Regions from separate parts of the Enterobacter oligotrophicus genome, predicted to be linked through region 3. Evidence: predicted binding sites of a transcription regulator. Region 3 holds the regulator's gene; each other region holds the start of a gene.
The links. Region 3 encodes sigma-54, which starts transcription at its own class of promoters, with help from an activator protein. Its sites were predicted from a motif close to GTTGGCACANNTTTCGCTNT; they were not measured.

Region 1 (7,808 bases), 500 kb from region 3:
CGAGGGAACATTCCGGGCAGAGGAAGTTGTCCGGTACATCGCTCCACGGAGTGCCAGGGGCAACATCCTGCAGCGGCTCGCCCAGTTCCGGGTCGTAGATCCACTGGCAGACGCTGCACTGCATGCGTGGGCCGAGATCTGTACTGGCTGTCGCGGCACAGGTCTGCGGCTGTTCGGCTGGTTTTGCTACAGCTTCAGGCAGCGGTGCGAGCGCCCACTGACGAGCGATGTCACGGCCGTGCTGACGGCAGATTTCCAGCGCGTCGATGTCCGGACGCCATTTGGCTTTCAGGCTCATGGACATCTCAAAACCGGCGTCCTGCAGTCGGGTAGACAGACGATCTACCGCGCCGCCGCTCCAGCCGTGAGAGCCAAAGGCGCTGGCACGCTTGTTGCGAAAGCGCAGGCCGGTCATCTCTTCTACCAGGCCAGCAATTTTTGGCATCATCACGTTATTCATGGTAGAGGTGCCCACCAGCACGCCTTTGGAGCGGAAGACGTTGGTTAGAATTTCGTTTTTATCGCTGCGCGCCACGTTGAAGATTTTCACCGCTACGTTCGGATCAACTTCGTTAATGCCCTGGGCAATGGCATCCGCCATCATGCGGGTGTTGTTGGACATAGTGTCGTAGAAAATTGTGATGCGATCTTCCTGATAATCCGCTGCCCATTTCAGGTACAGCTCGACAATCTGGGTTGGGTTTTCACGCCATACCACGCCGTGAGAGGTCGCAATCATATCCACCGGCAGGTTAAAGCCGAGGATTTCGGTGATTTTAGGTGTCACCAGACGGCTGAACGGCGTCAGGATGTTGGCGTAGTAGCGCTGGCACTGCTCGAACAGCTCAGTCTGATCCACTTCGTCATTGAACAGACGTTCGTCGCAGTAGTGCTGGCCGAAGGCGTCGTTACTGAACAGCACCGCGTCGCCGGTCATGTAGGTCATCATGCTGTCCGGCCAGTGCAGCATTGGCGTTTCAACGAAAATAAGCTGTTTGCCGTTACCGATGTCCAGCGAATCACCGGTTTTCACGGTGTGGAAATTCCACTCCGGATGGTGATGGTGACCGTTGATAGAGTCGATGGCGTTTGTGGTGCAGTAAATTGGCGTGTCAGGAATGTAAGACATCAGCTCGGTCAATGCTCCGGCGTGGTCTTCTTCCGCGTGGTTGATGATGATGTAGTCGATGTCGTTCAGGTCGATTTCGCTGCGCAGGTTTTGCACGAACTCGCGGCTGAATTTGTGATCGACGGTATCGATCAGCACGTTTTTACCTTCACGAATGAGATAGCTGTTGTAGCTGCTGCCGCGCAGCGTTTTATATTCCGTGCCGTGAAAATCACGTACTTCCCAGTCACGTTGACCAACCCAATGAATGTTATTTTTTACCAGAATAGACATAGCAACCTCAGTGTAATACGGCGTTTTCAAATAAGTTGGTTTAGCTATATCAAGATGCGTGCCAGTTTTTTATTTAATTGATTTTTATCGTTTTATTATTTTATAGCCCGGAATGGGTAGTCATTATGACTATCTTAAAAAGAGTCAATATGACAATATGCATTGTCAAAATGACAGCGAGGCATACATGAGCTTTTCCGTAGATGTACTGGCGAAGATCGCCATTGAACTGCAAACCGGTATTGGCCACCAGGATCGCTTTCAGCGGCTGATCTCCACCCTGCGCCACGTGCTGGCGTGTGATGCCTCGGCGCTGCTGCGCTACGAAGGGCGACAGTTCATTCCGCTGGCGATTGACGGGCTGGCGCAGGACGTGCTGGGACGGCGTTTTACTCTGGAAGGGCACCCGCGTCTGGAAACGATTGCGAGGGCAGGTGATGTGGTGCGCTTCCCGGCGGACAGCGATCTGCCCGATCCGTATGATGGCCTGATCCCCGGACAGGAGAGCCTTAAAGTCCACGCCTGCATCGGCCTGCCGCTGTTTGCCGGGCAAAACCTGATTGGCGCGCTGACCCTCGACGGTATGTCACCGGACCAGTTCGACACCTTCAGCGACGAAGAGCTGCGCCTGATTGCGGCGCTGGCCGCTGGCGCGTTGAACAATGCGCTGTTGATTGAGCAACTGGAGAGCCAGAACATTCTTCCCGGCAGTCCGGCGGCGTTTGAGCAGGTGACGCACACCGAGATGATTGGGCTTTCACCGGGCATGATGCAGTTGAAAAAAGAGATCGATATTGTCGCGGCCTCCGATTTGAACGTGCTGATCTTTGGTGAAACCGGCACCGGTAAAGAGCTGGTGGCGAAGTCAATTCATGAAGCCTCGCCGCGCGCGGTGAATCCGCTGGTGTATCTCAACTGCGCGGCCCTGCCGGAAAGCGTGGCGGAAAGTGAACTGTTTGGTCACGTCAAAGGGGCCTTTACCGGGGCGATCAGCAACCGCAGCGGTAAGTTTGAAATGGCCGATAACGGCACGCTGTTCCTGGATGAGATTGGTGAACTGTCGCTGTCGCTACAGGCTAAGCTGCTGCGCGTATTGCAGTACGGCGATATTCAGCGCGTGGGTGATGACCGCAGCTTAAGGGTGGATGTGCGCGTGCTGGCGGCCACTAACCGTGACCTGCGCGAAGAGGTGCTGGCCGGGAATTTCCGTGCCGATCTGTTCCATCGCCTGAGCGTCTTTCCGCTCTCCGTACCGCCACTGCGCGAACGCGGGGAAGATGTGGTGCTGCTGGCGGGCTTTTTCTGCGAGCAGTGTCGGCTCAAAATGGGGCTTTCCCGCGTGGTGCTGAGCACAGGGGCGCGCAGCCATCTGCTGAATTACGGCTGGCCGGGCAACGTGCGCGAGCTGGAACATGCGATTCACCGTGCGGTAGTGCTGGCACGGGCAACGCGTTCAGGGGATGAAGTGGTGATCCACGCGCGGCATTTCGCATTGCATGATGAAACGGCGCAGGTGGTGGCTCAGGAAGCGCCGGAAATGGCGAACGTGAACCTGCGCGAGGCGACAGAGACATTTCAGCGTCAGATGATCACCCGCGCGCTGGAGCAGAATAACCGCAGTTGGGCAGCGTGCGCGCGGGCGCTGGAAACGGACGTCGCCAACCTGCACCGGCTGGCGAAGCGTCTGGGGCTGAAGGGTTAAATGATCCCGGCCTGGTAGAAGTCCTGCAGGTTGATGGCGCCGCACAGTTTGCCGTTCTCATCCACCACCGGAGCGGCAGTGATTTTGCGCTTCATCAGCACCTCTTTGGCTTCAATAGCACGGCTGTCGGCGTTCAGCGTCAGCCCGCCTTTGGTCATCGTGTCTGAGACTCGTGATTCCAGCTTGCCGCCGCCCACCAGCCAGCGGCGCAGGTCGCCGTCGGTAAATACGCCTTTGACATAGCGTTCATTATCGCAAACGGCCACCAGCCCCAGCCCGGTACGGCTCAGCTCCAGCATGGCGTCCATCACGCTGGTGTCGAGTGTGACCTGTGGAATGGCATCGTCGGTACGCATCAGATGGTGGACTTTATTGAGCAGGCGCGCGCCTAGTGCCCCTGCAGGATGTGAACGGGCGAAATCTTCTTCATTGAAGCCGCGTGCCTGCATCACTGCCATCGCCAGCGCGTCGCCCATCATCAGGGTGTTGACGGTGCTGGAGGTCGGGGCGAGGTGCATCGGGCAGGCTTCGCGCTCAACGGAGATATCAAGCGTCGCTTTGGCCGCCAGCGCCAGCGGTGAACGGGATTTACCGGTCATCGCCAGCAGGGCAACGGATTTTTCCTGCAGGCGTGGAATGATCAGGTCCAGCTCTTTGGCCGAACCGGAGTAGGAGATAAACAGCATCACGTCGCGGCTTTCGATCATCCCCAGATCGCCGTGCAGCGCTTCAGCGGGATGAACGAAGAATGCCGGGGTGCCGGTGCTGGCAAGCGTCGCTGCAATTTTTTTGCCGATATGGCCAGACTTACCAATACCTGCCACGATCACTTTCCCTTCACACTGGATAATGGTGTTCGCGGCCCGCACAAAATCCTCACCCAGACGATCCGGCAGGCGGCTGGCTTCCTGCAGTTCCAGCATCAGCGTTTGACGGCCTGCGTTTAACAGAAAATCACTCATCTTTCTCTCCGGTTACGATAACGTCGATTCCTTTCTCTTCCAGCGCTTTTTTGAACGCCGGATCGATACCTGCGTCGGTAATCAACTTATCGACGCTTTCAAGGCTGCAGACAATATTAGGGCTTTTACGGCCAAACTTCGATGAATCTGCCATCAAAATCACTTCACGTGCGGCGTTACACATCGCTTTGCTGACGCTGAACACTTCATTGAAGGTGGTCACGCCTGCGTTCAGATCGATGCCATCGGTACCCATAAAGAGTTTATCAAAGCTGAAGTGGTCGAAGGCGTTCTCCGCCAGTTGGCCGTGAAACGACGCCGATTTTTTACGGAAGGTGCCGCCGGGCATCAGAATGGTTTGCTCGCAGTCGTTCTCCGACAGGGCGTTGACGATATGCAGGCTGTTGGTCATCACCGTGATGTTGTTAAAGCGGCTGAGCATTGGGATCATTTGCAGAACCGTGCTGCCCGCATCAAGGATGATAGAGTCACCGTCGTGGATAAACTTCACGGCGGCTTCGGCAATCAGCGCTTTCTGGTGCGTATTAATCAGCGTTTTGTGATCGATAGGCGGGTCGGCTTCATCTTTGTTGAGCACCACTCCGCCGTAGGTTCGAATGACTGCGCCAGCGTTTTCGAGCAATACCAGGTCTTTGCGTATTGTCGTGCCGGTGGTGTCAAAGTAGTGGGCCAGCTCTTCTACCGAGCATTTTCCCTGCTTTTGCAGATGTTCCAGTATGGCCGCCTGCCGCTGACGTGGTTTCATAGGCGCTTCGTTCCTTACGTTGCGAAATGATAATTTCGCAAGTTTATAGCGTTCACAACGAAATTATCCATGTTTCAGATTAAGCGCTAATGATAGTGCATTCTGACAGAGTGAATCATGGGGAAAGATCACATCGGGCCGCAATTCCTCCAGCGATATGCCGTTGATTGCCTGGATTTTAGCCGGTCGGGCAAATACCGTCATCCCGCGCATGATGAGCGAATCGCAAACGTTGTTATGTTCATCCAGCGCAATCGCAACCACCACGCGTGGCTTGAAGCGCCCGCCGGAACGTCCGACGCCCACGCGCCCTTTCTGACAGAGTGCATCGAACGCCCGGTTGAACTGGCGAATTTGCCAGCCGCCGAACGCCAGCTGGCAGATCCAGGCGATGGCAGAGACGGTGATGAGTGCTGTGACCATATTGGCTCCTTACTTGCCGGGTGGCGGCTGCGCCTTACCCGGCCTACGGTTTGAAGGTTTTTGTAGGCCCGGTAAGCGGTAGCGCCACCGGGCAATACCGCTCGATCAGAACATCACCTGCCCACCGGTCACGTTAATTGACTGCCCGGTGCAATACGACGCTTTCGGGCTGGCGTAAAACAGCAGCATATTTAGCACGTCCTGATAGTCACAGCCGCGCTTCAGCGGCACTTTGTCGATGTAATACTGCTCCACTTCTTCGGCTTTGATGCCGAGCTTGGTGGCATACTGTGGCAGCAGGGACTGGAACATAGGCGATTTCAGCAGGTTGCCGAGCATCAGCGCGTGTACGGTGATACCGTATTCGGCCAGATCCAGCGCCAGAGATTGTGTCAGCCCCACGCCGCCAAACTTCGCCGCGCTGTAGCCGGAGTTGTGCTTGCTGCCCACTTTCCCCGATTTCGAGTTGATCTGAATGATGCGTCCCTGAATGCCGTCGCGGATCATCAGACGGGAAAACTCGCGGGCGCAGAGGAAATAGCCCACCAGGTTCACCTGCAGTGAGCGGTCGAAATCCCCCAGTGCGAAGTCGCTGATAAACGCCGCTTTTGCAATGCCCGCGCTGTAAACCAGCAGGTCGGTACGGCCAAAAATCTCGTCCACACCGCGGGCAAGCGCCATCACGCTCTGCTCGCTGGTGGCGTCGGCCCCGAACCCGTAAGCCATGCCTTCACCAAATTCGGTATTAATGGTGTCCGCCACGCGGGCGGCTTTTTCACTCTGAATATCGACAACCGCTACGCGGTAGCCTTCTGCGGCAAGCCCACGGCAGAGGAACTCTCCTAAGGTTTGTCCCCCACCAATGACAACGGCAACCTGACTCATAACGCTCTCCTTAATTACGCAACAAATTTTAATGTGCAGCCTGGGGTGACAGCCTGCGGAACCGGACCCGCCACGTGAACCGTGCCGGGATATTCCGCCTGCGGTTGACCATCAAAACGCAGGGTAATGTGGCCCAGCTCGCGCAGGTTTTGCCCGGCGACGTCGCCAACGGCGGTGACGGCATAACGCGTGTCACCCAGCTCCAGCTGGCTACCGGCCTTCAGCTCACCGTTCATCTCGCCGTGGCAGTGGATAAAGCAAAATTCTTCGATGTCTGCCGGTGCGCCTTCACGGAAGGTAATCAGCATCTGGTCGCTGAGCGCATCGGCTGCGCTCTGGCCGATGCGGGTAATGGTGGTTTGGTAAATCACGGTCATCGCAGGAACCTCTTATTGGTAAATAAATCCAGAGACAAACCAGGCAATCAGCACCGTCGGCGCGCCTGTCAGGAAACGGCTGACCAGCACCGATGGCACACCCACGCGCACGGTGTCCTGACGCGCTTCGGCGAGTGACAGCCCAACGGGGATGAAGTCACACGCCGCCTGAGCGTTAATGGCAAACAGCGCGGGCAGGGCCAGATGCGGGGGAATATTGCCCAGACCGATTTGCACGCCAATCAACACGCCAATGACTTGCGCAATCACCGCGCCGGGGCCGAGGAAGGGCGACAGCAGCGGGAAGGAGCAGATCAGCGCCAGCGTCACCAGCCCGAGCGGATGGCTGGCGAGCGGGGCGAGACCGTGGGCAATCCAGTCCCCCAGGCCGGACGCCATGATGATGCCGATCAGCGCCGAGACGAACGCCATAAACGGCAGAATGGTTTTCAGCACCGTGTCGATGGTGTCGCGCCCGGACTGGAACAGTACCGCCACGGCGGAGCCCATGCCCATCCCAACCTTCGCCAGCAGACCGTCGCTCTGCTCGGTGATTTTTTTGCTGGTGTCATAATCACGCGGGGCCGCTTTTTGAGGGGCTGGAGAACCATTCACCAGGCTAATGTTTTCTTCTTTCACACCCGACACATAGATGTCTTCAACGATGTACTGCGCCAGCGGGCCGGACTTCCCGGTCGAGTGAATGTTGATGGTAGGAATGCGACGCTTCGGATAAATGCCGCAGCGCAACGTGCCGCCGCAGTCGATCACCGCGACGCCGATTTCTGTTTCGGGCGGTTCACCCTCCTTGAAGCCGTCGACCGCTTCCCAGCCGGTCAGTTCGCGCAGTTTGTCGACAATCGCGGGGCGTGTGCCTGCGGTAATGTAGACAATCTTTTTACCCTCTGTGGCGTCGAGTTCCAGCGGGCCGCCCCAGCCGCCCGTTCCTTTTTCAATACGAATATGGCTCATGCTGTGGCTCCTGAAAGATGGACTTTCTGTTCAAGCTGGATGCCCATTTTTTTCTCGAAAATGGCGGTGGTGAGGTCCGTCACCCAGCCGCGGAAGAAGTTGGTCACCAGGCCGACCAGCAGATAGCTCACCGCCAGCGGGCCAAGCGGCAGACCAAGCGTGGTAAGACCGCTGGCAATCCCGAGGTAGACAAACAGCTCACCAGGGTTGATGTGCGGGAAGAGGCCATTCATCGAGTGGCAGCTATAGGACGCGGCGGCGTAATAGCTCGGCTTGTACTTTTCCGGCATAAAGCGGCCGAGGCTCAGGGTCATCGGGT
Region 2 (7,808 bases), 600 kb from region 3:
CAGGTCGCCTTTACGCTCGCCCAGCGCCTGCATCACAGAACCCTGGTGCTGCTCTTCAACGTCCAGCGTGACGTTTTCGAACGGCTCTTGTTTACGGCCGTCGATTTCGCGGAAGATAACTTTCGGACGGGAAACCGCCATCTCGAAACCTTCACGACGCATGTTTTCGATCAGAACTGACAGGTGCAGCTCACCACGACCAGAAACGCGGAATGCATCAGCGTCTTCGGTTTCTTCAACGCGCAACGCAACGTTGTGCACCAGCTCTTTGTTCAGACGGTCAAGGATCTGACGGGAGGTAACGAACTTACCTTCTTTACCACAGAACGGAGAGGTGTTGACGTTAAAGAACATGGATACGGTTGGTTCATCAACGGACAGGGCTGGCAGCGCTTCGACGTTCTGCGGATCGCAGATAGTGTCAGAGATGTTCAGCTCACCCAGACCGGTGATTGCAATGATGTCGCCAGCTTCAGCAATGTCGCTCTCGATACGCTCAAGGCCCAGGTGAGTCAGTACTTTACCGACTTTACCGTTACGGGTTTTGCCTTCGCTATCAATGATAGTGACCTGCTGGTTAGGCTTCACTTTACCGCGCTTGATACGACCAATGCCGATGACACCAACATAGTTGTTGTAATCGAGCTGAGAGATCTGCATCTGCAGGGTGCCTTCCAGGTCAACGTTTGGCGCAGGAACACGGTCAACAATCGCCTGGTACAGCGGAGTCATGTCTTCAGCCATGTCTTCGTGATCCAGACCTGCGATACCGTTCAGCGCAGAGGCGTAAACGATAGGGAAGTCCAGCTGCTCGTCGGTCGCGTCGAGGTTAACGAACAGGTCAAATACCTGGTCAACAACCCAGTCAGGACGCGCGCCAGGACGGTCAACTTTGTTGATAACAACGATTGGCTTCAGACCATGAGCAAACGCTTTTTTGGTCACGAAGCGCGTCTGGGGCATTGGGCCATCCATTGCGTCAACGACCAGCAGAACGGAGTCTACCATGGACATTACACGTTCAACTTCACCACCGAAGTCGGCGTGCCCTGGGGTATCAACGATGTTGATACGGTAGTCATTCCATTTGATAGCGGTGTTTTTAGCGAGGATGGTAATCCCACGCTCTTTCTCCAAATCGTTGGAGTCCATCACACGCTCTTGAGTTTCGGCACGAGCATCAAACGTACCGGACTGCTGCAGCAGCTTATCAACCAGGGTAGTTTTACCATGGTCGACGTGCGCGATGATGGCGATGTTACGCAATTTTTCGATCACAACTTTGCCTCAGGCATTTAGAAATAGCGCGTTATTGTACACGGATTAATCGCACTACAAAACAGGATCACAAACATCCCCCGCAAACAAGTATTGCAGAGATGCTTTGTGATCGCTTTCACGGAGCGGTAAAAGGGCACTTTAACGTAAATTGCACCAATATGGTGCTCAATGTTCACATTGAAGCACTACACTGGTGCAACAAAACCATCGTGGTGCAGCCCTTTTGCACTATGGTGCGCATGATAACGCCTTTTTGGGGTGTTTTAAAAGTTGGCACAGATTTCGCTTTATACAAATACAGTAAAAAGATGGCAGCACAGCCGATTTGAAGACCTCGTTACCACGACGACAATGACCAATCTGGAGAGTTAAGTATGTCCGCTGAACACGTTTTGACGATGCTGAACGAACATGAAGTGAAGTTTGTTGATCTGCGCTTCACCGATACCAAAGGTAAAGAACAGCACGTCACGATCCCTGCTCATCAGGTGAACGCCGAATTCTTTGAAGAAGGCAAAATGTTTGACGGCTCCTCCATTGGCGGCTGGAAAGGTATTAACGAATCCGACATGGTTCTGATGCCAGATGCCACTACTGCGCTGATTGATCCGTTCTACGAAGAACCAACCCTGATCATCCGCTGCGATATTCTCGAGCCAGGCACCCTGCAGGGCTATGACCGCGACCCACGTTCCATTGCGAAACGTGCTGAAGAGTACCTGCGTTCTACCGGCATTGCAGACACCGTTCTGTTCGGGCCAGAGCCAGAGTTCTTCCTGTTTGACGATATCCGTTTCGGCGCGTCTATTTCAGGTTCTCACGTTGCCATCGATGACATCGAAGGTGCATGGAACTCTTCCACCAAATACGAAGGTGGTAACAAAGGTCACCGTCCTGGCGTGAAAGGCGGTTACTTCCCGGTTCCTCCGGTCGATTCTTCACAGGACATCCGTTCTACCATGTGTCTGATCATGGAAGAGATGGGCCTGGTTGTTGAAGCGCATCACCACGAAGTGGCGACCGCTGGCCAGAACGAAATCGCGACCCGCTTCAACACCATGACCAAAAAAGCGGATGAGATTCAGATCTACAAATACGTTGTACACAACGTGGCGCACCGTTTCGGTAAGACCGCGACCTTCATGCCAAAACCAATGTTTGGCGACAACGGTTCCGGTATGCACTGCCACATGTCCCTGTCCAAGAACGGTACTAACCTGTTCTCTGGCGACAAATATGCCGGTTTGTCTGAGCAGGCGCTGCACTACATCGGTGGTGTTATCAAACACGCTAAAGCGATCAACGCCCTGGCAAACCCAACCACTAACTCCTATAAGCGTCTGGTCCCAGGCTACGAAGCACCAGTCATGCTGGCGTACTCTGCCCGTAACCGTTCTGCTTCTATCCGTATCCCGGTGGTTGCGTCTCCGAAAGCACGTCGTATCGAAGTGCGCTTCCCGGACCCGGCTGCTAACCCGTACCTGTGCTTCGCAGCACTGCTGATGGCCGGTCTGGACGGTATCAAGAACAAGATCCACCCAGGCGAAGCGATGGACAAAAACCTGTACGACCTGCCGCCAGAAGAAGCGAAAGAGATCCCACAGGTTGCTGGCTCTCTGGAAGAAGCCCTGCAGGCGCTGGACGCAGACCGTGAGTTCCTGACGGCTGGCGGCGTGTTCACTGATGAAGCTATCGATGCTTACATTGCGCTGCGTACTGAAGAGAATGACCGCGTGCGTATGACTCCGCATCCGGTTGAGTTCGAACTGTACTACAGCGTTTAAGTAAAAAATTAATACCCGGCGAGACACTCGCCAGAAGATTTTTTGTTGCCGTGGAAACTTTCAGCCCATCTTCGGATGGGCTTTTTTCTCCACCAACAACCTGATCTCACGCGCTTTTTGCGCCCAAAAAGCTATACTGCACTAAATTAGTGCAACCAACTCCAGGAGACTGCTGAATGGCAACTGGCACGCTGCCCGATGCTGGGCAGATCCTCAATTCTTTAATTAACAGTATTTTGCTGGTCGACGACGAGCTGGCGGTGCATTACGCCAACCCGGCGGCGCAACAGCTGCTCGCCCAAAGCGCACGTAAACTGTTTGGTACGCCACTTCCGGAATTACTGAGTTATTTTTCGCTGAATATTGGCCTGATGCAGGAAAGTTTGCAGGCCGGTCAGGGATTCACCGATAACGAAGTGACGCTGGTGATCGACGGGCGTTCGCATATTCTTTCTCTGACGGCGCAGCGCCTGCCTGATGGGTTGATCCTGCTCGAAATGGCACCGATGGATAATCAGCGTCGGCTCAGCCAGGAGCAGCTTCAGCACGCACAGCAAATCGCTGCCCGCGACCTGGTGCGTGGCCTGGCCCATGAAATCAAAAACCCGCTGGGTGGCTTACGCGGCGCGGCACAACTCCTGACCAAAGCGCTGCCCGACCCTGCACTGGCGGAGTACACCAACGTCATCATTGAACAGGCCGATCGCCTGCGTAATCTGGTTGACCGTCTGCTTGGGCCGCAGCAGCCGGGAATGCATGTCTCGGAAAGCATTCACAAGGTGGCGGAGCGGGTGGTGAAGCTCGTTTCGATGGAGCTGCCGGAGAACATCACGCTGGTGCGCGATTACGACCCAAGCCTGCCGGAACTGGCGCACGATCCGGATCAGATTGAACAGGTTCTGCTGAATATTGTGCGCAATGCCTTGCAGGCGCTGGGGCCGGAAGGGGGCGAAATCATTTTGCGTACCCGCACTGCGTTCCAGCTCACTTTGCACGGCGTGCGTTATCGTCTGGCGGCACGCATTGATGTGGAAGATAACGGACCGGGTATTCCGTCGCATCTGCAGGACACGTTGTTCTACCCGATGGTAAGCGGCCGCGAAGGTGGCACCGGGCTGGGACTCTCCATTGCCCGTAACTTGATCGACCAACACTCTGGCAAAATTGAATTTACTAGTTGGCCGGGACATACCGAGTTTTCGGTTTTCCTGCCGATTAAAAAATAAAGGTGACGTTTATGCAACGAGGGATAGTCTGGGTAGTCGATGACGATAGCTCCATCCGTTGGGTGCTTGAACGCGCACTCACGGGGGCGGGTTTAAGCTGCACGACGTTTGAGAGCGGCAGCGAAGTGCTCGATGCACTCACCACCAAAACGCCGGATGTTCTGCTGTCGGATATTCGCATGCCGGGAATGGACGGACTGGCGCTTTTAAAGCAGATCAAACAGCGTCACCCTATGCTTCCGGTCATCATAATGACGGCGCACTCCGACCTGGACGCTGCCGTCAGTGCGTACCAGCAAGGGGCGTTCGATTATCTGCCTAAACCGTTTGATATCGACGAAGCGGTGGCCCTGGTTGAGCGCGCCATCAGCCACTATCAGGAACAGCAGCAGCCTCGTAATACCCCCGATTTTGGCCCAACCACGGACATCATCGGTGAAGCGCCTGCCATGCAGGATGTGTTTCGCATCATTGGCCGTTTGTCGCGTTCATCCATTAGCGTATTGATTAACGGCGAATCGGGAACCGGTAAAGAGCTGGTTGCCCATGCATTGCACCGCCACAGCCCACGAGCAAAAGCGCCGTTTATCGCCCTGAACATGGCGGCGATCCCGAAAGATTTGATTGAATCCGAGCTGTTTGGCCACGAAAAAGGGGCGTTTACCGGCGCGAATACCATTCGTCAGGGGCGCTTCGAACAGGCCGATGGCGGGACGCTGTTCCTGGATGAAATTGGCGATATGCCGCTGGACGTTCAGACCCGCCTGCTGCGCGTGCTGGCCGACGGACAGTTTTATCGCGTGGGGGGGTATGCCCCGGTGAAAGTGGATGTACGCATTATCGCCGCAACGCACCAGAACCTGGAGCTGCGCGTGCAGGAGGGGAAATTCCGTGAGGATTTATTCCACCGTCTGAACGTTATCCGTGTTCATCTGCCGCCGCTGCGTGAGCGTCGTGAAGACATTCCCCGTCTGGCGCGTCACTTCCTGCAGGTAGCCGCCCGCGAACTGGGTGTGGAAGCCAAACAGCTTCATCCGGAAACCGATGCCGCCCTCACCCGCCTGGCGTGGCCGGGTAACGTGCGTCAGCTGGAAAATACCTGCCGCTGGCTGACGGTCATGGCCGCCGGGCAGGAAGTGCTGATTCAGGATTTACCGGCTGAATTGTTTGAAGCCACTGCACCAGAGAGCAGTACCGGGCAAGCGCTGCCGGACAGCTGGGCGACGCTGCTGGCGCAGTGGGCTGACCGCGCGCTGCGTTCCGGTCATCAAAACTTGCTCTCTGAGGCTCAGCCGGAGATGGAACGCACGCTGTTAACCACTGCGCTTCGTCATACGCAGGGGCATAAACAGGAAGCCGCCCGCTTGCTGGGGTGGGGACGCAATACCCTGACGCGCAAGCTGAAAGAACTGGGCATGGAATAGCTGTGTAAAGATGATTAATTGAGCGCAAATTGCCGTTATTTTGCGCTTTACTGTTCCGATGAGTTTTGTATGATCGTGCCCGGAAATTGGGGGGATCATCATGCTGGAATCATTCGTAAATTTGCTCTCAAGCGGAGCAGCGGAAAGCCACACGCCACAAACCGCCGTAGCTGCTGTGTTGTGTGCGGCGCTGGTTGGGCTGTTTAGCTAGCGGGTTTGAATGTAAAAGCCGGGTGGCGGCTTCGCCTTACCCGGCCTACATTTCACGCTTTTGGTAATGCGCCTTAAATCACCCGCGAGAACTGCTGCATACGCGCCTTCTGCCGCAGATATGCATCGAAACACATGCAGATGTTACGAATCAACAGACGCCCTTTCGGTGTAACCTCAATCGCACTCTCCGAGACATCCACCAGCCCATCTTTCGCCAGCGGCGCAATCAGCTTCAGGTCTTCGGCAAAGTAATCGCTAAATTGCAGCTCCCATTGCGCCTCCACGTCGCTAAAGACGAGGCGGAAGTTGCAAATAAGCGCCTTAATCACATCACGACGAATGCAGTCGTCGCGGGTTAGCGCGATACCGCGCCACAGGGCGTTGCCGGTTTCATCCACCTGCTGATAATACTGTTTTAGCTCTTTCTGGTTTTGCGCGTAGCAGTCGCCAATCATGCTGATAGCCGAGACGCCCATACCCAGCAGATCGGTATCGCCCTGCGTGGTATAGCCCTGGAAATTACGGTGCAGAACACCTTCACGCTGGGCAATCGCCAGCTCGTCATCCGGGCGGGCAAAGTGATCCATGCCGATAAACTGATAGCCAGTATCGGTCAGCGAGGTGATGGTTTCCTGCAGGATATCCAGCTTCTGTTGGGCGGATGGCAGGTCGGCGTCTTTGATTTTGCGCTGTGCGGCGAATAGCGTCGGCAAATGTGCATAGTTAAAGACGCTCAGGCGGTCCGGGTTGAGTTCAGCCACGCGTTTCAGCGTGAAGGCGAAACTCTCCGGCGTCTGCTTCGGCAGGCCGTAAATGAGGTCGATATTGGTCGAGGTAAAGCCGATGTCACGCGCATGGTTGAGTAAGGCGAAGATAAATTCTTCATCCTGCTCGCGGTTTACCAGACGCTGCACCTCTTTGTTGAAATCCTGCACGCCCATGCTCAGGCGGTTGAAACCTTCCTTGCGTAAGTGATCCAGTACATCCAGTTCGATTTCACGCGGATCGACTTCGATCGAGATTTCGGCGTTATCGTTAAAATGGAAGTTACCACGCAGCAGCGCCATCAGACGGCTGATCTGCGCTTTATTCAAGTAGGTTGGTGTACCGCCGCCCCAGTGAAGCTGGCTGACGTGACGCCCTTTAAACAGCGGTGCGCGGTGCAGAATTTCTTGTTCGAGCGCATCGAGATACTGGTCTGCTTTGTGCTGCTGGCGAGTAACAATTTTATTGCAGCCGCAGAAGTAGCAGAGCTTGTGGCAAAACGGAATATGGACGTAGAGCGACAGCGGGCGCTCAGGGTAGCGCGCGACCGCCTGCTGAAAATCCGCCTCGCCGAAGGCATCGGAGAACTCCAGCGCGGTGGGGTATGAGGTGTAACGCGGCCCGGAATAGTTATATTTCTGGATTAGGGCCAAATCCCAGTCGATAGATGGTACAGACATGCTCACTCCTTCCGTTGGTGTCGCGTTCGTATACGGCGGCCCGTTCTGACCCCATTGTGGGCCATCATTCGGGTGCGCAGCCACTTCTGTCGCCGCGACAACCGCCGTAGTTTAACGAATAACCACACCAGATAACATATAACCGGAAGGGTTATAAGCAGGACGAGTGTACCTGCCGGGTGCAAATGTTAGTTTCCACCCTTCAGAAGACGCATCATATCTTCCTGCTTTTCGTCTTCCTCTTCGTCTTCTTCATCATCGTAAGACAGACCAAGTTTCTGCATCAGTTCATCAATGCGGTCCAGTTTGGCATCAACCCATGACTGCTCTTCGGCGGTCAGGGTTTCACCCTCTTCAAGACGTTCCAGCAGCGCATCCAGGCGCTCATCGTTCTCCAGCATATCCAGCTCAGCCTGCGGTGAAAGCATAGGTTTC
Region 3 (7,808 bases):
GAAGGATAAAAAAGAGTACCTTGATGCCGGTATGGATGATGTACTCAGCAAGCCGCTGGCGGTGCCAGCCCTGACTGCCATGATCAAGAAGTTCTGGGATACCCGTGATGAAGAGGAGAGCACCATGACGTCTGTTGATAGCGCAAAAGCCCAAACGATACTCGATACCGCCATGCTGGAGCAGTACATCGATCTGGTGGGGCCAAAACTGATCACCGATGGCCTCGCCGTGTTTGAGAAAATGATGCCGGGATATTTGAGCGTGCTGGAGTCCAATCTGACGGCGCGTGACCAGAAAGGCATTGTTGAAGAAGGCCATAAAATTAAAGGCGCGGCTGGCTCAGTGGGGTTGCGTCATCTGCAGCAGTTGGGCCAACAGATCCAGTCACCGGATTTACCTGCATGGGAAGATAACGTAGGTGAATGGGTTGAAGAGATGAAACAGGAATGGCAAAACGATGTGGCGGTGCTGAAAGCCTGGGTGGACGCCAGAAAAAAATGACCCCGGCTTAACCGGGGTGCGCGAATACTGCGCCAACACCAGGGAAATCGTGGCTGCGCCTGATTTTTCGTGTTGTTTTCGCTTGGACGCCGCCTGAATATTTAGGCCGCACGCAGATAAGATAGCAAATCTTAAATAGTTTGTTACATGAATCAGTGAAATGTGTGAAGCATAGCGTTTTAATCAGAATTTTTAATGTGCTTCAGTAGGTTGCAAAGAAGGATCGTCATGATGAAAAAGATTGGTGTCGTGCTGAGTGGTTGCGGTGTTTACGATGGTTCAGAGATACATGAAGCCGTCATCACGCTGCTGGCATTGTCCCGACAGGGCGCAGAGGTTGTCTGCTTTGCACCGGATAAAAGCCAGGCCGATGTGGTTAACCATCTCACCGGTGAGCCGATGGCGGAAACGCGAAAAGTCCTGATTGAGGCCGCACGCATTGCGCGGGGAGATATTCATCCACTGGCGCAGGCCGATGCCGCGGAGCTTGATGCGTTAATTGTGCCGGGGGGCTTTGGTGCGGCGAAAAATCTCAGCACCTTTGCGACTCAGGGGGCGGAGTGTGTGGTCGATCCGGATTTAAAGGCACTGTCTCAGGCGATGCACGCAGCGGGCAAGCCTCAGGGCTTTATCTGTATTGCTCCGGCCATGCTGCCAAAAATTTTTGATTTTCCTCTGCGCCTGACCATCGGAACGGACATTGATACTGCCGAAATTATCGAGGATATGGGGGGCGAACATGTCCCTTGTCCGGTGGATGATATTGTTGTGGATGAAGAGAATAAAATCGTCACTACGCCAGCGTATATGCTGGCACAAACGCTCTCTGAAGCCGCCACGGGCATTGAAAAGCTGGTGGAGCGAGTTTTGGTTCTTGCTGAATGAGCCGTAAATTTACTGCAGGCGCATGGGTGAAACGCATCCTGTTACGCATCGTTATCGTGCTGGCAGTGTTCTGGGGGGGCGGTATCGCCCTGTTCAGTATCCTGCCCGTGCCGTTTTCTGCCGTCATGGTCGAGCGTCAGCTTAGCGCCTGGTTTACCGGTGATTTCAGCTATGTTGCCCATTCTGACTGGGTGGGGATGGATGAAATCTCACCCTGGATGGGCCTGGCGGTCATTGCGGCAGAAGATCAGAAGTTCGCGGAACACTGGGGATTCGACGTGGCGGCAATCGAGAAGGCGCTTGACCATAACGAACGTCATGAAAACCGCGTGCGAGGTGCGTCGACCTTGTCGCAGCAGACGGCGAAAAATATGTTTTTATGGGACGGTCGAAGCTGGGTGCGAAAAGGGCTGGAAGCGGGTCTGACCCTGGGGATAGAAACAGTCTGGAGCAAAAAACGGATTTTGACCGTCTACCTGAATATCGCGGAGTTTGGCGACGGTGTGTTTGGCGTTGAAGCTGCTGCACAGCGATATTTCAATAAGCCTGCCAGCCGCCTGAGTATGTCCGAAGCTGCGCTATTAGCTGCCGTTTTACCCAATCCAATTCGCTTTAAGGCCAATGCCCCGTCAGGTTACGTGCGTAGCCGTCAGGCGTGGATCATGCGGCAGATGCGCCAGTTAGGTGGGGAAGGGTTTATGGAGAGAAATAAGCTGATGTAGGGCGGGTAAGCGTAGCGCCACCCGCCAGAAAAGCAGTTGTTAGTCTTCGTCAAACCCGGCGTTAAACAGCGCAATCACCGCCGCCAGCGCTTCCTCTTCCTGCGGGCCGGTGGCTTCAACTTCAATCTGACGGCCTTTAGCGGAGTCCAGCATCAGCAGCGCAATCACGCTGTTTGCTTCCGCTTCTGTGCCTTCATCATTACGCAGCAGAACTTCGGCATCGAAACCCTGCATTAACTCAAACAGCTTCATTGCCGGGCGCGCGTGCATGCCCAGCTTATTGGTGATCTCAACGGTCTGTTTTACGGTCATGTTTTGCGTTTTTCCAGCGTGCGATGACGGGACTGAACGTTCTTCCCGCGTGAGCGGAAGTAATCGGCCAGCTGTTCGGCAATGTAGACCGAACGATGTTTACCACCGGTACAGCCAATCGCCACCGTCAGGTAGCTACGATTGTTTGTCTCCAGCATAGGTAACCATAGCTCAAGGTAGCTTCGCGTCTGGTAGATAAAATTGTGAACTTCTGTGTGTCTGTCGAGGAACGCCGCCACGGGTTTATCCAGACCGGTCATCGGACGCAGTTTAGGGTCCCAGTGCGGGTTTGGCAGGAAGCGCACGTCGAAAACATAATCCGCATCGATAGGAATACCATGCTTAAAGCCGAAGGATTCGAACACCATCGTCAGCTCGCGCTCGCGTTTACCCAACAAGCGGGTACGCAGCATTTCCGCCAGTTCATGTACCGACATCTCAGAGGTGTCGACAATCAGATCGGCACGGGAGCGCAGTGGTTCCAGCAAATCGCTCTCTTCGTCGATGGCACTTTCCAGAGAGAGGTTTTTACTGGAAAGAGGATGCAAACGACGGGTGTCGCTGTAGCGACGGATCAGCGTATTACGATCGGCATCAAGGAACAGCAACTGCGGAGAGAAAGCCTCCGGCAGATTACTCATCGCCTGCTCAAAAACTTCCGGGGATTCAGGCATGTTACGGACGTCAATACTGACGGCAGCAGAGATTTGCCTGTCTGCAAGTGTCCTCGCCAGCTCAGGCAACAACACCACCGGCAGGTTATCTACGCAGTAAAAGCCCATATCTTCCAGCGCACGCAGGGCAACGGACTTTCCCGATCCCGAGCGGCCGCTGACGATCATCAACACCATGTTCCATTTCTCCTCAGGACAACAGATGTGAAGGCCATCTCCCGATTATGCATCATCCTGACTGCCTTCTGCTTCGGTGATAATTTGATAGAGCTCTTCATCACTTTGGGCTGAGCGCAGGCGACGGCAGATCGTTTTATCAGCCAGACGTTTGGCAACCAGCGACAGCGTATGCAGATGGGTCTTAGTCTGATCTGCTGGCACCAGCAGCGCGAAGAGGAGATCGACAGGCTGGTTGTCAATGGCGTCGAAGGCAATAGGCGTTTCCAGCTGGACAAACACACCGACGGCACGCAAGGTGTCCTCTTCCAGTTTGCCATGCGGGATCGCAATGCCGTTGCCGATGCCGGTACTGCCCATTTTTTCTCGGGTCAGGATCGCTTCAAACACCACCTGCGGCGGCAGGCCCAGCTGTTTTGCGGCCAGTTCACTGATGATCTCCAGCGCACGTTTTTTGCTCTGGCAGTGAACACCACTGCGGGTACATTCCTGGTTAAGGACATTGCTCAGTTGAAGAGCGGAATCGTTGTTCATCATAATTTCACCTAAGCGCTAACTGTACAAACGGCCTGTTGTGTTTCACAACAGGCCTTACTGCACCCGTTAACTGCCCGGACAATTAGTGTTGTTTCAGTTTATCTTTATGTTTATTGAGCTGTCGCGCAAGTTTATCAATCAAGCCGTCGATAGCCGCGTACATGTCTTGCCCTTCCGCACTGGCATGGAGTTCGCCCCCGTTCACGTGTAGGGTCGCATCCGAGATATGAGTCACTTTCTCCACTTTCAACACAATATAGACCTGGTTGATCCTTTCGAAATACTGTTCGAGTTTTGCGAACTTTGTGTTCAAAAATTCGCGTAAAGCCTCAGTAATCTCGACGTTGTGTCCTGTGATATTGAGCTGCATAGTGTCTTCCTTATCGGTTGTGTCAGACCAGTTGTTTACGCTGGTTAGACGGCGGAATGGATAAAGACTCTCGATACTTCGCAACAGTACGACGTGCCACCATAATACCCTGATCGGACAGCATGGTGGTTAACTTACTGTCACTCAGTGGCTTCGCGGGATTCTCCGCGGCGATTAACTTCTTCACCAGTGCGCGAATCGCCGTTGACGAGGCTTCGCCGCCGCCTTCGGTATTCACGTGGCTGGAGAAGAAATACTTAAGCTCAAAAATACCGCGTGGACTGTGCAGATACTTCTGTGTGGTCACGCGGGAAATGGTTGATTCGTGCATCTCGACGGCCTGGGCGATATCTGCCAGCACCATCGGTTTCATATACTCTTCGCCCTGCTCAAAGAACGCCTGCTGCTGTTCGACAATACAACGGCTTACGCGCAGCAGCGTATCATTTCGGCTCTCCAGACTTTTGATCAACCATCGTGCTTCCTGCAAATTGCTACGAATATATTGGTTGTCGGCATCGTTACGTGCGCTGGTGCACATGGAGGCGTACTGCTGATTGATTTGCAGGCGAGGAATGCTGTCTGAGTTCAGTTCAACGACCCAGCGGCCATTGTGTTTTCTCACCAGCACGTCGGGAATGACATATTCCGGTTCGCTGGTCTGGATCGATTGGCCGGGGCGTGGATCGAGAGACTGGATCAGATTAACCGCCTCTTTCAGCACCTCTTCTTTCAGGCGCGTGACGCGCATCAGGGTGCGGAAATCATGGTTAGCCAGCAGATCCAGATGATCGCTGATAATTAAGCGCGCTTCTTCAATCCACGGTGTCTCTTTGGCGAACTGCGATAGCTGGATCAGCAGGCAATCGCGGAGATCTTTCGCGGCAACACCTACCGGGTCGAAACGCTGAATACGCTTCAATACGGCCTCGATCTCTTCGAGTTCGATCTCGTCATCACCGATGCTTTCCAGGATATCGTCCAGCGTGACCGTCAAGTAGCCGGTGTCATCAACGGCATCCACAATGGAGGTGGCAATGGCGCGGTCGGTATCGGAGAAGGGCGTTAATTCTACCTGCCACATCAGGTAATCCTGCAGTGACTGCGTGGTTTCGCCCTGATAGACCGGTAACTCATCGTCCTGGTAGTCTGCACGCGTTCCGGAAGGGGTTCCGGCGGTGTAGATTTCATCCCAACTGGCATCCAGCGGTAGCTCGTCCGGCATCTCTTTTTGTTCGAGCGCGTCAACGGTGTCGAGCGTTTCAGTGTCCTGCGTTTGCTGCGTGTCTACCTCGTCATGAAGATCGGTTTGCTCCAGCAACGGATTGCTGTCCAGCGCTTGCTGGAGCTCCTGCTGGAGTTCTAACGTGGACAGCTGCAACAGACGGATCGCCTGTTGTAACTGCGGCGTCATCGCCAGTTGTTGGCTGAGCCGTAATTGCAAACCTTGCTTCATGTTCAGAGCGTTTTTCTCCGGTCCGGCGTTAAGTTACCTCTACCCTATCAGAGTCTGAAGTCTTCCCCAAGGTACACGCGCTTAACATGCTCATCTTCGAGGATTTGCTGCGGCGTACCGTGGGCAATCAGATGGCCCTGGCTGACAATATAGGCGCGTTCACACACGGCCAGCGTTTCACGAACGTTGTGGTCAGTGATCAGTACGCCCAGCCCGCTGTCGCGCAGGTGCTCAATAATACGTTTGATATCGATAACGGAGATCGGGTCAACGCCTGCAAACGGTTCATCCAGCAGGATGAATTTTGGGTTTGCGGCCAGCGCACGCGCAATCTCAACGCGACGACGTTCACCACCGGAAAGCGCCTGGCCGAGGCTGTCGCGCAGGTGTTCAATATGAAACTCTTCCATCAGCTCGTTAGCGCGGTCAGTGCGCTGTTCGCTGGTCAGATCGTCCCGGATTTGCAGCACGGCCATCAGGTTATCGAAAACGCTTAACCGACGGAAAATGGACGCTTCCTGTGGCAGATAGCCGATTCCACGACGCGCGCGTGCATGCAGCGGCAGCAGGCTAATGTCTTCGTCGTCGATGATAATGTTGCCTGCATCACGCGACACAATACCGACCACCATGTAGAAGGTGGTGGTTTTACCCGCGCCGTTAGGGCCAAGTAAACCCACAATTTCGCCGGAGTTGACGGTCAGGCTGACATCTTCGACGACGCGGCGACCCTTATAGGCTTTCGCAAGATTTTTTGCAGTTAATGTTGCCATATCGAATTAGTTACTCTTTTTCTGTGCCGGGGCCTGGTCTTTGCCTTTGTCCTGCAGCTGTGACGGAACAAGCACGGTGGTAACGCGTTTGCCTTTCTCGCTGGAGGCCTGCATTTTCTGCTCTTTCACCAGGTAGGTGATCTTGTCGCCGGTGATGTTGCTGTCCAGCTGCTCCAGGTAGGCGTTGCCGGTCAGAATGACAAGATCCTTCGCCAGTTCATAATGCATATGCGTGGCGTGGCCTTTGACCGGCTTGCCGTTGTCCTGCATCTGGTAGAACGTGGCAGGATTGCCATAGCCATCAATGATCTCTTTGCCCTGCTCGCCGCCCGGACGGGTTACGACCACTTTATCGGCGTTAATTTTGATGGTGCCTTGGGTCATCACGACGTTGCCCGTAAAGGTCACGACGTTACCCTGCATATCCAGAGACTGCGTATCCGATTCAATATGAATCGGTTGTTCGGTATCACCCGTCACAGCAAGCGCGGGAAGAGTGGTCGCCAGCAGTGCGCTGGCGATAATAACTTTAAGGCTGAGTTTGTTTGTTTTGAATTTCATAGGAGGTTCTAACCTTTTCAATCAGCTCGGCGTTTTTGCTGCGTAAGTTACCGCGCATTCTCAGACCGCTGGAATTAAATGTTGTGCCATAAAGGGTGACCAGATCCTGCGACGTAACGTCCTGGGTAACCAGGTTGATCTGGGCATTATCCGTTGTGATTTTGCGCAGTTGCGAGTCAGCGGTCAGGGCGTTGACTTCAACATGGCCATACAGATAAAGCATACGGTCATTCGTCAGTTTTGCCCGGTCAGATTTGATCGACCACGTCGGTACTTTATCGGTATCAAAAGTGGTCATAACGGGTTGGGTAAACCAGGAGACGCCATCTTCTGAAAAATATTCCACGTGTTGGGCAATCAGGCGATAGTTCAGTGCACCTTCCGGGCTATACACCACGGTGTCGCTGTGATCGCTTTTGTATGTTGGATCGCTCGTGTTGACCACTTCTGTTTGCGTATCGTCACGGTCAGCAAGATTTACGCCAATCAATACCAGGGCGACAAGCGAAAGCAGAATGATAACCCAACGTCTGGTTTTACTCATATCGATTGCCCTTTGGCCTCATCAAGCCGGCCCTGCGCCAGCAGAAGCAGATCGCAGACTTCACGTACAGCCCCACGGCCACCGTTGATATGGGTGACATAATCAGCGCGTGGGATCAGCAGCGGATGCGCATCAGCAACGGCGACGCTGAGACCCACTTCAGCCATGACCGGCCAGTCGATCAGATCGTCTCCGACATAGGCAACGTTTTCAGGTGCGATGGCCAGTTTCCCCAGCAAATCGTTGAATGCGACCATTTTGTCAGATTGCCCCTGATACAGATGGGTAATGCCCA
Region 4 (7,808 bases), 1.7 Mb from region 3:
ATGAGGAGGTCAACAATGCGTAAATTTGGCGCGCTATGGCCGACGCTTAAGCGCCTGCTGGCCTACGGTTCACCGTGGCGAAAACCGCTGTCTGTTGCCGTGCTTCTGCTGTGGATTGCCGCGGTGGCTGAAGTCAGCGGCCCGCTGTTGATCAGCTATTTTATCGACAATATGGTGGCGAAAAGCTATCTACCGCTGGGGCTGGTTGCCGGTTTAGGCGTGGCTTATGTGGGATTACAGCTGACGGCAGCCGGGCTTCACTACGCGCAATCGCTGCTGTTTAACCGGGCGGCCGTGGGCGTTGTGCAGCAACTGCGCACCGATGTAATGGACGCGGCGCTGCGCCAGCCGCTGAGCGAGTTCGATACCCAGCCCGTCGGCCAGGTGATTTCACGCGTAACCAACGATACCGAGGTGATCCGCGATCTGTACGTCACCGTCGTGGCGACCGTTCTGCGAAGTGCGGCGCTGATCGGTGCCATGCTGGTGGCCATGTTCAGCCTCGACTGGCGCATGGCGCTGGTGGCGATCACGATCTTCCCGGCCGTGCTGACGGTAATGGTTATCTATCAACGCTACAGCACGCCCATTGTTCGCCGTGTACGCGCTTATCTGGCTGATATCAACGATGGCTTCAACGAAGTCATTAATGGCATGAGCGTCATCCAGCAGTTCCGCCAGCAGGCGCGATTCGGTGAGCGGATGGGCGAAGCCAGCCGTTCACACTATATGGCGCGTATGCAGACCTTGCGCCTGGACGGTTTCCTGCTGCGCCCGTTGTTGAGCCTTTTCTCGGCGCTGGTGCTGTGCGGTTTGCTGATGCTGTTTGGACTGACAACCCGCGGGACGATTGAGGTCGGGGTGCTGTATGCCTTCATCAGCTATCTTGGCCGCCTTAACGAACCGTTGATTGAACTCACCACCCAGCAGTCGATGCTGCAGCAGGCGGTGGTCGCCGGGGAGCGCGTCTTTGAGCTGATGGACAGACCGCGTCAGACCTACGGCAACGACGAGCGGCCTCTGCAAAGCGGCGCGATTACGTTTGATCATGTCTCGTTCGCCTACCGTGACGACCAGCTTGTGCTGCAGGATATCAGCCTCGATATTCCGTCGCGGGGCTTTGTGGCGCTGGTGGGGCACACCGGGAGCGGCAAGAGTACGCTCGCCAGTCTGTTGATGGGCTATTACCCGTTAACGAAAGGTGAAATTCGTCTGGATGGCCGTCCTCTTGCCTCGCTAAGCCACAACGTGTTGCGCAGGAGCGTCGCGATGGTGCAGCAAGATCCGGTGGTGCTGGCCGATACCTTCTATGCCAACGTCACTCTGGGGCGACCGTATACGCCTGAGCAGGTCTGGGATGTCCTGGAAAAAGTGCAGCTGGCAGAACTGGCGCGCGGGTTTAGCGAGGGGATCAATACCAAACTCGGCGAGCAGGGGAACAACCTCTCCGTCGGACAAAAACAGCTTCTTGCGCTGGCGCGGGTGTTGATTGAAACGCCGCAGGTCCTGATCCTTGATGAAGCGACGGCCAGTATCGATTCGGGTACTGAGCAGGCTATTCAACAGGCGCTGGCTGCCGTTCGTGATCACACGACGCTGGTGGTTATCGCGCACCGTCTGTCTACTATCGTTGAAGCCGATACCATTCTGGTGCTGCATCGCGGGCAGGCCGTTGAGCGCGGAACGCACAGGCAACTGCTGGAGGCGAAAGGGCGCTACTGGCAGATGTACCAGCTGCAGCTGGCGGGGGAGGAGCTGGCGGCCAGCGCCCGTGAGGAAGAGTCGCTTAGCGCCTGATGCACCAAAATCAGGCAGTGCGCTAACAGTCACAACTGTTGGTGCAAAACTGAAACGCACCGTGCACTGTCATGGTGCGTTTTTTTTCACCAGTACAACCCTCCACGCCTTCTTTTGCACACCGCGCCGCTTTTTCTCTCACTTTTCAATTCTGGCACACCGCTTGCAATAACTCCTGCGTGTTAGCTGCGGCCATTACCGAATTCTGACTGGAGGGGATTTATGAAGCTGGTTACGGTGGTAATCAAACCATTCAAACTCGAAGACGTGCGTGAAGCACTGTCTTCCATGGGTATTCAGGGACTGACAGTGACCGAAGTGAAAGGCTTTGGTCGTCAGAAAGGTCATGCCGAGCTTTATCGCGGGGCGGAATACAGCGTTAACTTCCTGCCTAAAGTGAAGATCGATGTGGCCATTGCGGACGATCAGCTCGACGAAGTGATTGATGTTGTCAGCAAGGCGGCCTACACCGGCAAGATTGGCGACGGCAAAATTTTCGTTGCCGAACTGCAGCGCGTTATTCGCATTCGTACCGGCGAATCCGACGAAGCGGCATTGTAAGTAACTCCTGGCACACAGTGATAGGGATCGAGAAAATGAAGATAGCAACAATCAAAACGGGTCTGGGGTCGCTGGCACTGCTGCCGGGCCTGGCAATGGCTGCCCCTGCTGTGGCAGACAAAGCCGATAATGCTTTTATGATGATCTGCACCGCGCTGGTGCTGTTCATGACCATTCCGGGCATTGCGCTGTTTTACGGCGGCCTGATCCGCGGCAAAAACGTCCTCTCTATGCTGACGCAGGTAGCCGTGACGTTCGCGCTGGTATGCGTGTTGTGGGTGGTCTACGGTTACTCGCTGGCGTTCGGCGAAGGTAATGCCTTCTTCGGTAACTTCAACTGGGCGATGCTGAAAAATATCGAACTGACCGCGCTGATGGGCAGCTTCTATCAGTACATTCATGTCGCTTTCCAGGGTTCATTCGCCTGTATTACCGTCGGTCTGATTGTCGGGTCGCTGGCTGAGCGTATCCGCTTCTCTGCGGTACTGATCTTCGTGGTGGTCTGGCTGACCCTCTCCTATGTGCCGATTGCCCATATGGTCTGGGGCGGCGGTCTGCTGGCATCCCATGGTGCGCTGGACTTCGCAGGCGGTACGGTTGTACACATCAACGCAGCCGTAGCAGGCCTGGTGGGTGCATACCTGATTGGCAAACGCGTGGGCTTCGGTAAAGAAGCGTTCAAACCGCACAACCTGCCGATGGTATTTACGGGTACGGCTATCCTTTACTTTGGCTGGTTCGGTTTCAACGCCGGTTCAGCAAGCGCAGCTAGCGAAATCGCGGCGCTGGCTTTCGTGAATACCGTGGTCGCAACCGCTGGCGCTATTCTGTCGTGGGTGTTTGGCGAGTGGGCTGTTCGCGGTAAGCCGTCACTGCTGGGTGCCTGCTCAGGTGCGATTGCCGGTCTGGTCGGCATTACGCCAGCGTGTGGTTATGTGGGTGTCGGCGGTGCGCTGCTCATTGGTATCGTGGCGGGACTGGCGGGTCTGTGGGGAGTCACCGCACTGAAACGTATTCTCCGCGTTGATGATCCGTGTGATGTGTTCGGCGTGCACGGCGTGTGCGGCATCATCGGCTGTATTATGACGGGTATCTTTGCCGCGGCATCTTTGGGCGGCGTGGGCTACGCAGAAGGCGTTACGATGGTTCACCAGGTTCTGGTGCAGCTGGAAAGTATCGCTATCACCGTCGTCTGGTCGGGGGTGGTGGCCTTCGTTGGCTACAAGCTGGCGGACATGACCGTTGGCCTGCGTGTACCGGAAGAGCAGGAGCGCGAAGGTCTGGACGTCAACAGCCACGGCGAGAATGCGTATAACGCATAACACATAGCAAAACGGCAACTTCGGTTGCCGTTTTGAGTGTGTATGCCCTCTCCCAAAGGGAGAGGGCATCAGCCCGCACAAAATCACCCTCGGTTACGCATCACCCCTTCCTGCACCGTTGATGCCACCAGTACGCCATCCTGAGTATAAAACTCACCCCGCACGAATCCGCGCGCGCTGGACGCCGAGGTACTTTCCACGCTGTAGAGCAGCCAGTCGTTCATATCGAACGGACGGTGGAACCACATAGAGTGATCGATGGTCGCCACCTGCATCCCTTTCTCCAGGAATCCTACGCCGTGCGGCTGCAGCGCAACGGGCAAAAAGTTGAAGTCAGACGCGTAGCCGAGCAGATACTGATGAACGCGGATATCAGCCGGAACACTCCCGTTGGCACGCATCCAGACCTGACGTTTTGGCTCGGCAGTGTGGCCTTTCATCGGGTTATGGAACTCGACGGGGCGGATCTCCAGCGGCTTATCGCAGAGAAACTTCTCTTTCACTTGCGGCGGCAGCAAATGCGCCAGCGCGCGGGCGATTTCAGTCTCAGATTTAAGGTCGTCCGGTGACGGCGCGGGCGGCATCTCTTTTTGATGCTCGTAACCTGGCTCAGGTGCCTGGAACGAGGCGGTCATGTAAAAGATGGGCTTTCCGTTTTGCACGGCAGCCACGCGGCGGGCGCTGAAACTGTTGCCATCACGTAAGACTTCCACGTCATACACAATGGGTTTTGCACTATCACCAGGGCGTAAAAAGTAGCTGTGAAAGGAGTGCACCAGACGGTCTGCCGGGACGGTTTCTTTTGCGGCATACAGCGCCTGTCCCACGACTTGCCCTCCGAAGACCTGGCGTAAGCCCAAATCTTCGCTCTGTCCGCGGAAGAGTCCCTCCTCAATTTTTTCCAGATTCAGTAATGTCAGCAGATTGTTCAGTGCCTGACTCATAATCGTCCTCAATAAACGCCGTGGCGAAAGATACGCTGAGTATAACGCAGAAATGAAAGTGGTCCGATGGGTAGATTAGTCTGAATATCGAGGCGAAATTAGGCATTAATCAGTGATTTGTGCCAGACTTGTATGCGTTATATGAATGTAAACGACATCGGGTGGGATCGATCCCGCTGGTGCATTGATGATAAGGAGACTTCAATGAAACTCGTGCCCATGCTAAGTGGTGTAGCTATTGCGGTGGCGTTGTCCGCCTGTGCAGGTAAGAGCGCCCAGGTGCCGGTGCCAGCAGCAGACCCGAACGGGATTAACACTCTTTCGCAGCAGTCCATTCAGCAACCAAATGTTTCCGGGACAATCTGGATCAAACAGAAAGTCGCGCTACCGCCGGATGCGGTATTGACGGTTACGCTTTCCGACGCCTCGCTGGCTGACGCGCCATCGAAAGTGCTGGCGCAGCGCGCCGTTCGTACTGAGGGGAAACAGGCACCGTTTAGCTTTGTGCTGCCGTACAATCCTTCAGACGTTCAGCCGAATGCCCGTATCCTCCTGAGCGCAGCAGTAACAATCAACGATAAACTGGTCTTTATCACCGATACGGTGCAGGAAGCGATTAATAACGGCGGGACAAAAGTCGATCTGAACCTGGTGCCGGTGCAGCAAACTGAAGTGCCCGTAGCACCACAGACTAACCAGCCGTCGCTGCCGACGCCGCCAACGCAGCTTTAAAGACTCTGACACCCTCTCCTTCGGAAGAGGGTGTCAGTACACCCAGCGATACTTCTGTAAATCAACCTGCCCTGAACCTGATACCTGTATCCCTTCTGAAAGCAACGCCTGGCGTTGTCGCTGGAGATCCGGCCCGGTGAGCGAAATAGCACCATGGCGATTCACCACCCGGTGCCAGGGCAATGTGCTGCCTTCCGGCAGTCGTTTCAACACCCCGCCGACCTGACGCGCAGCGCGCGGTGAACCGGCCAGCCGGGCAACCTCTCCGTAAGTTGTTACATACCCTTCCGGTATGGAGGCAATGATTTGCCAGACGCGCTGCGGGAAAGCGTCGTGTTCGTCCATACTTACTCCTGTGGGGAACCTTTGATGTGTCATGGTAAACGAAGATAAACCTGATTGCTGCGCCTGTTTGCGCAATAAACCATCATCCGGTTGCCGGCGGCTTGCAATTGCAGGCCAGCACAGGGATAATGCGCCAGCGCGTTGGTTATCAACGCTCTCAATGGGGGCTCTGTTGGTTCTCCCGCAACGCTACTCTGTTCACCAGGTCAGGTCCGGAAGGAAGCAGCCAGGGCAGACGACGTGTGTGCCGGGATGTAGCTGGCAGGGCCCCCACCCATTTCTGCTCCTCGACAGTACTTGTATCCTCCTTCGTCGTTACCGATTCGTGCCTGAGTTTGTTATTCCCCACAAATAAAAAGTATTTTATATATTATGTAATTTATCTTTCATTAATTTGAAATATAACTGTCATAAACCTGTAATAATAGCCTGTCATTTTATTACTGGGCATCTTTTTTCTGTCATAAGCAAAAAATATATATCTGGATAAGCAAGTTAACTTCGTGTATTAAATAAGGCACGTATTCCGAAGGGAAGTGACGAACATGGCTACTGCGGTTTTAAACGTTAAAATTGATGAAACGCTAAAAGAAAAACTTCGCCACTATGCAGAAGTGAATAATGAGAATTTAAGCGTGACCACAGAGAAACTGCTGCTGCTGGCGTTTGAAGCAGTAGAAGAGGCGGGAGTATCGGAAGAGGATATCGATAATCAGCATACGGAAGAAGAGAGTGTATCTCCATTTACTCCTAAAGAAATCAAGGCACTACGTAAAATTCTGAAGAAGAGAAAATGAAACAACAACTGTCGACTGCCAGTGACTACAAAGAGGCCTGCGATTTGTTGCGTTCAGGCTATGTCAAACACGTACGTCTTGGCTGGAATGTAGGAAGTGATGAGTTCTTTCGGATTGCGTCAGACTGGTGTGATACCGGCGCGAAAATAAAGAAAGACGGTGAAAGTTTCGTTATTTCACTGAAAGGTTTCCCTATTCCTCCCCAGCACTAAAATCTGCCCCGTGAAAACTGCTGACTGCAGAACGCCAGTCAGCAGTTTTTATTATTTTTCGCTGAGAAAACTAAATCAGGCTCCGTTTTACGGGCGGCGTGGTTTTATTCAGGGTGAGCCACAGCGGTTTAATTCGCAGCAACGCCTCTTCAAGCGCCGCCGGGGCGAGCGAGAAGGGCATACGCAGATAGCGGTCAAAGGCACCTGACAGACCAAACCGTGTGCCGGTCCCCAGATTAATCCCCGTCGTCTCTGCCCGTGCCGCGAGCTGTGTTGCCAGCATACCGGGCAACTCAATCCAGTAAGAAAGGCCTCCTTCTGCCTCGTGAAACGACCATGCCGGAAAATGTTCGCGCAGCAACGCGCCGCACCGGTCCCGACGTTCCGCCAGCATTTTCCGCCGTGCGGGCAAAAAAGCATCACTGTTTTCGATAAGCCAGAGCGTTGCAAGCTGTTCCAGCAGCGGTGTGCCCAAATCCAGAGTGTCGCGCGTCTGGGCGAGCGTCGCGATCGTCCGCGACGAGGCGCGGAGCCAGCCGAGGCGAAGCCCTCCCCAGAAACTTTTTCCGGCAGAGCCCAGCGTGATGACGGCAGCCTCCGGGTTAAACGCGGCCAGCGGGGGCGGAGGGGGAGCATCAAACCAGAGATCAACCATCGTTTCATCCACGACCAGCGTGGTGCGGGTCTGTGCGGCAATGTCGGCTATCGTCTGGCGCGTTGCGGTGTCCATGCAGCGTCCCGTCGGGTTATGAAAGTCTGGCATCAGATACGCCAGGCGCGGCGCTGTCTGGGCAAGCGTCGCGGCGAAACCATCGGTATCCCAGCCCGTTTCGGGAAGGGATACGCCTACCGGCCGACAAAGTGCACCCTGAATAGCGGCAATCGCCAGCGGATAGGTGGGATGGTCGACCACCACGCGATCGCCGGGACCCGTCATCATGCGTAACACCAGCGAAAAGCCGCTCACGGCACCATTAACCACCATCACTTCATCAGCCCGTGTCGGAAGCCCGCGCGCCGTGTAGCGTGCGGCAATGGCTTCCCGCAGTGCTGGTAATCCGAGCTGGTCGTAGCCTGTCTGTGAAAGGTGTTGCGTGA

Region 1: the regulator sigma-54 is predicted to act here: its motif matches at 1,449-1,468, upstream of norV (anaerobic nitric oxide reductase flavorubredoxin).
Region 2: the regulator sigma-54 is predicted to act here: its motif matches at 1,551-1,570, upstream of glnA (glutamate--ammonia ligase).
Region 4: the regulator sigma-54 is predicted to act here: its motif matches at 1,948-1,967, upstream of glnK (P-II family nitrogen regulator).

What each region holds. Positions count from the first base shown of each region.
Region 1 covers NZ_AP019007.1:1,417,240-1,425,047, reverse strand. The annotation lists gene norV (anaerobic nitric oxide reductase flavorubredoxin) at 1-1,402, opposite strand, end outside; gene norR (nitric oxide reductase transcriptional regulator NorR) at 1,590-3,104, shown strand; gene gutQ (arabinose-5-phosphate isomerase GutQ) at 3,101-4,066, opposite strand; gene srlR (glucitol operon DNA-binding transcriptional repressor SrlR) at 4,059-4,832, opposite strand; gene gutM (transcriptional regulator GutM) at 4,896-5,255, opposite strand; gene srlD (sorbitol-6-phosphate dehydrogenase) at 5,361-6,140, opposite strand; gene srlB (PTS glucitol/sorbitol transporter subunit IIA) at 6,155-6,517, opposite strand; gene srlE (PTS glucitol/sorbitol transporter subunit IIB) at 6,530-7,489, opposite strand; gene srlA (PTS glucitol/sorbitol transporter subunit IIC) at 7,486-7,808, opposite strand, start outside.
Region 2 covers NZ_AP019007.1:2,510,236-2,518,043, reverse strand. The annotation lists gene typA (ribosome-dependent GTPase TypA) at 1-1,278, opposite strand, end outside; gene glnA (glutamate--ammonia ligase) at 1,656-3,065, shown strand; gene glnL (nitrogen regulation protein NR(II)) at 3,242-4,291, shown strand; gene glnG (nitrogen regulation protein NR(I)) at 4,303-5,715, shown strand; gene EoCCA6_RS12080 (YshB family small membrane protein) at 5,816-5,926, shown strand; gene hemN (oxygen-independent coproporphyrinogen III oxidase) at 6,000-7,373, opposite strand; gene yihI (Der GTPase-activating protein YihI) at 7,562-7,808, opposite strand, start outside.
Region 3 covers NZ_AP019007.1:1,914,615-1,922,422, reverse strand. The annotation lists gene arcB (aerobic respiration two-component sensor histidine kinase ArcB) at 1-502, shown strand, start outside; gene elbB (isoprenoid biosynthesis glyoxalase ElbB) at 734-1,387, shown strand; gene mtgA (monofunctional biosynthetic peptidoglycan transglycosylase) at 1,384-2,109, shown strand; gene npr (PTS phosphocarrier protein NPr) at 2,149-2,421, opposite strand; gene rapZ (RNase adapter RapZ) at 2,418-3,272, opposite strand; gene ptsN (PTS IIA-like nitrogen regulatory protein PtsN) at 3,318-3,809, opposite strand; gene hpf (ribosome hibernation promoting factor) at 3,892-4,179, opposite strand; gene rpoN (RNA polymerase factor sigma-54) at 4,202-5,635, opposite strand; gene lptB (LPS export ABC transporter ATP-binding protein) at 5,683-6,408, opposite strand; gene lptA (lipopolysaccharide ABC transporter substrate-binding protein LptA) at 6,415-6,969, opposite strand; gene lptC (LPS export ABC transporter periplasmic protein LptC) at 6,938-7,513, opposite strand; gene kdsC (3-deoxy-manno-octulosonate-8-phosphatase KdsC) at 7,510-7,808, opposite strand, start outside.
Region 4 covers NZ_AP019007.1:3,596,760-3,604,567, forward strand. The annotation lists gene EoCCA6_RS17210 (SmdA family multidrug ABC transporter permease/ATP-binding protein) at 1-23, shown strand, start outside; gene EoCCA6_RS17215 (SmdB family multidrug efflux ABC transporter permease/ATP-binding protein) at 16-1,797, shown strand; gene glnK (P-II family nitrogen regulator) at 2,020-2,358, shown strand; gene amtB (ammonium transporter AmtB) at 2,394-3,680, shown strand; gene tesB (acyl-CoA thioesterase II) at 3,764-4,624, opposite strand; gene EoCCA6_RS17235 (YbaY family lipoprotein) at 4,829-5,356, shown strand; gene EoCCA6_RS17240 (MGMT family protein) at 5,390-5,701, opposite strand; RNA gene ffs (signal recognition particle sRNA small type) at 5,872-5,968, shown strand; gene EoCCA6_RS17250 (hypothetical protein) at 6,247-6,498, shown strand; gene EoCCA6_RS17255 (hypothetical protein) at 6,495-6,710, shown strand; gene yczR (MocR-like transcription factor YczR) at 6,781-7,808, opposite strand, start outside.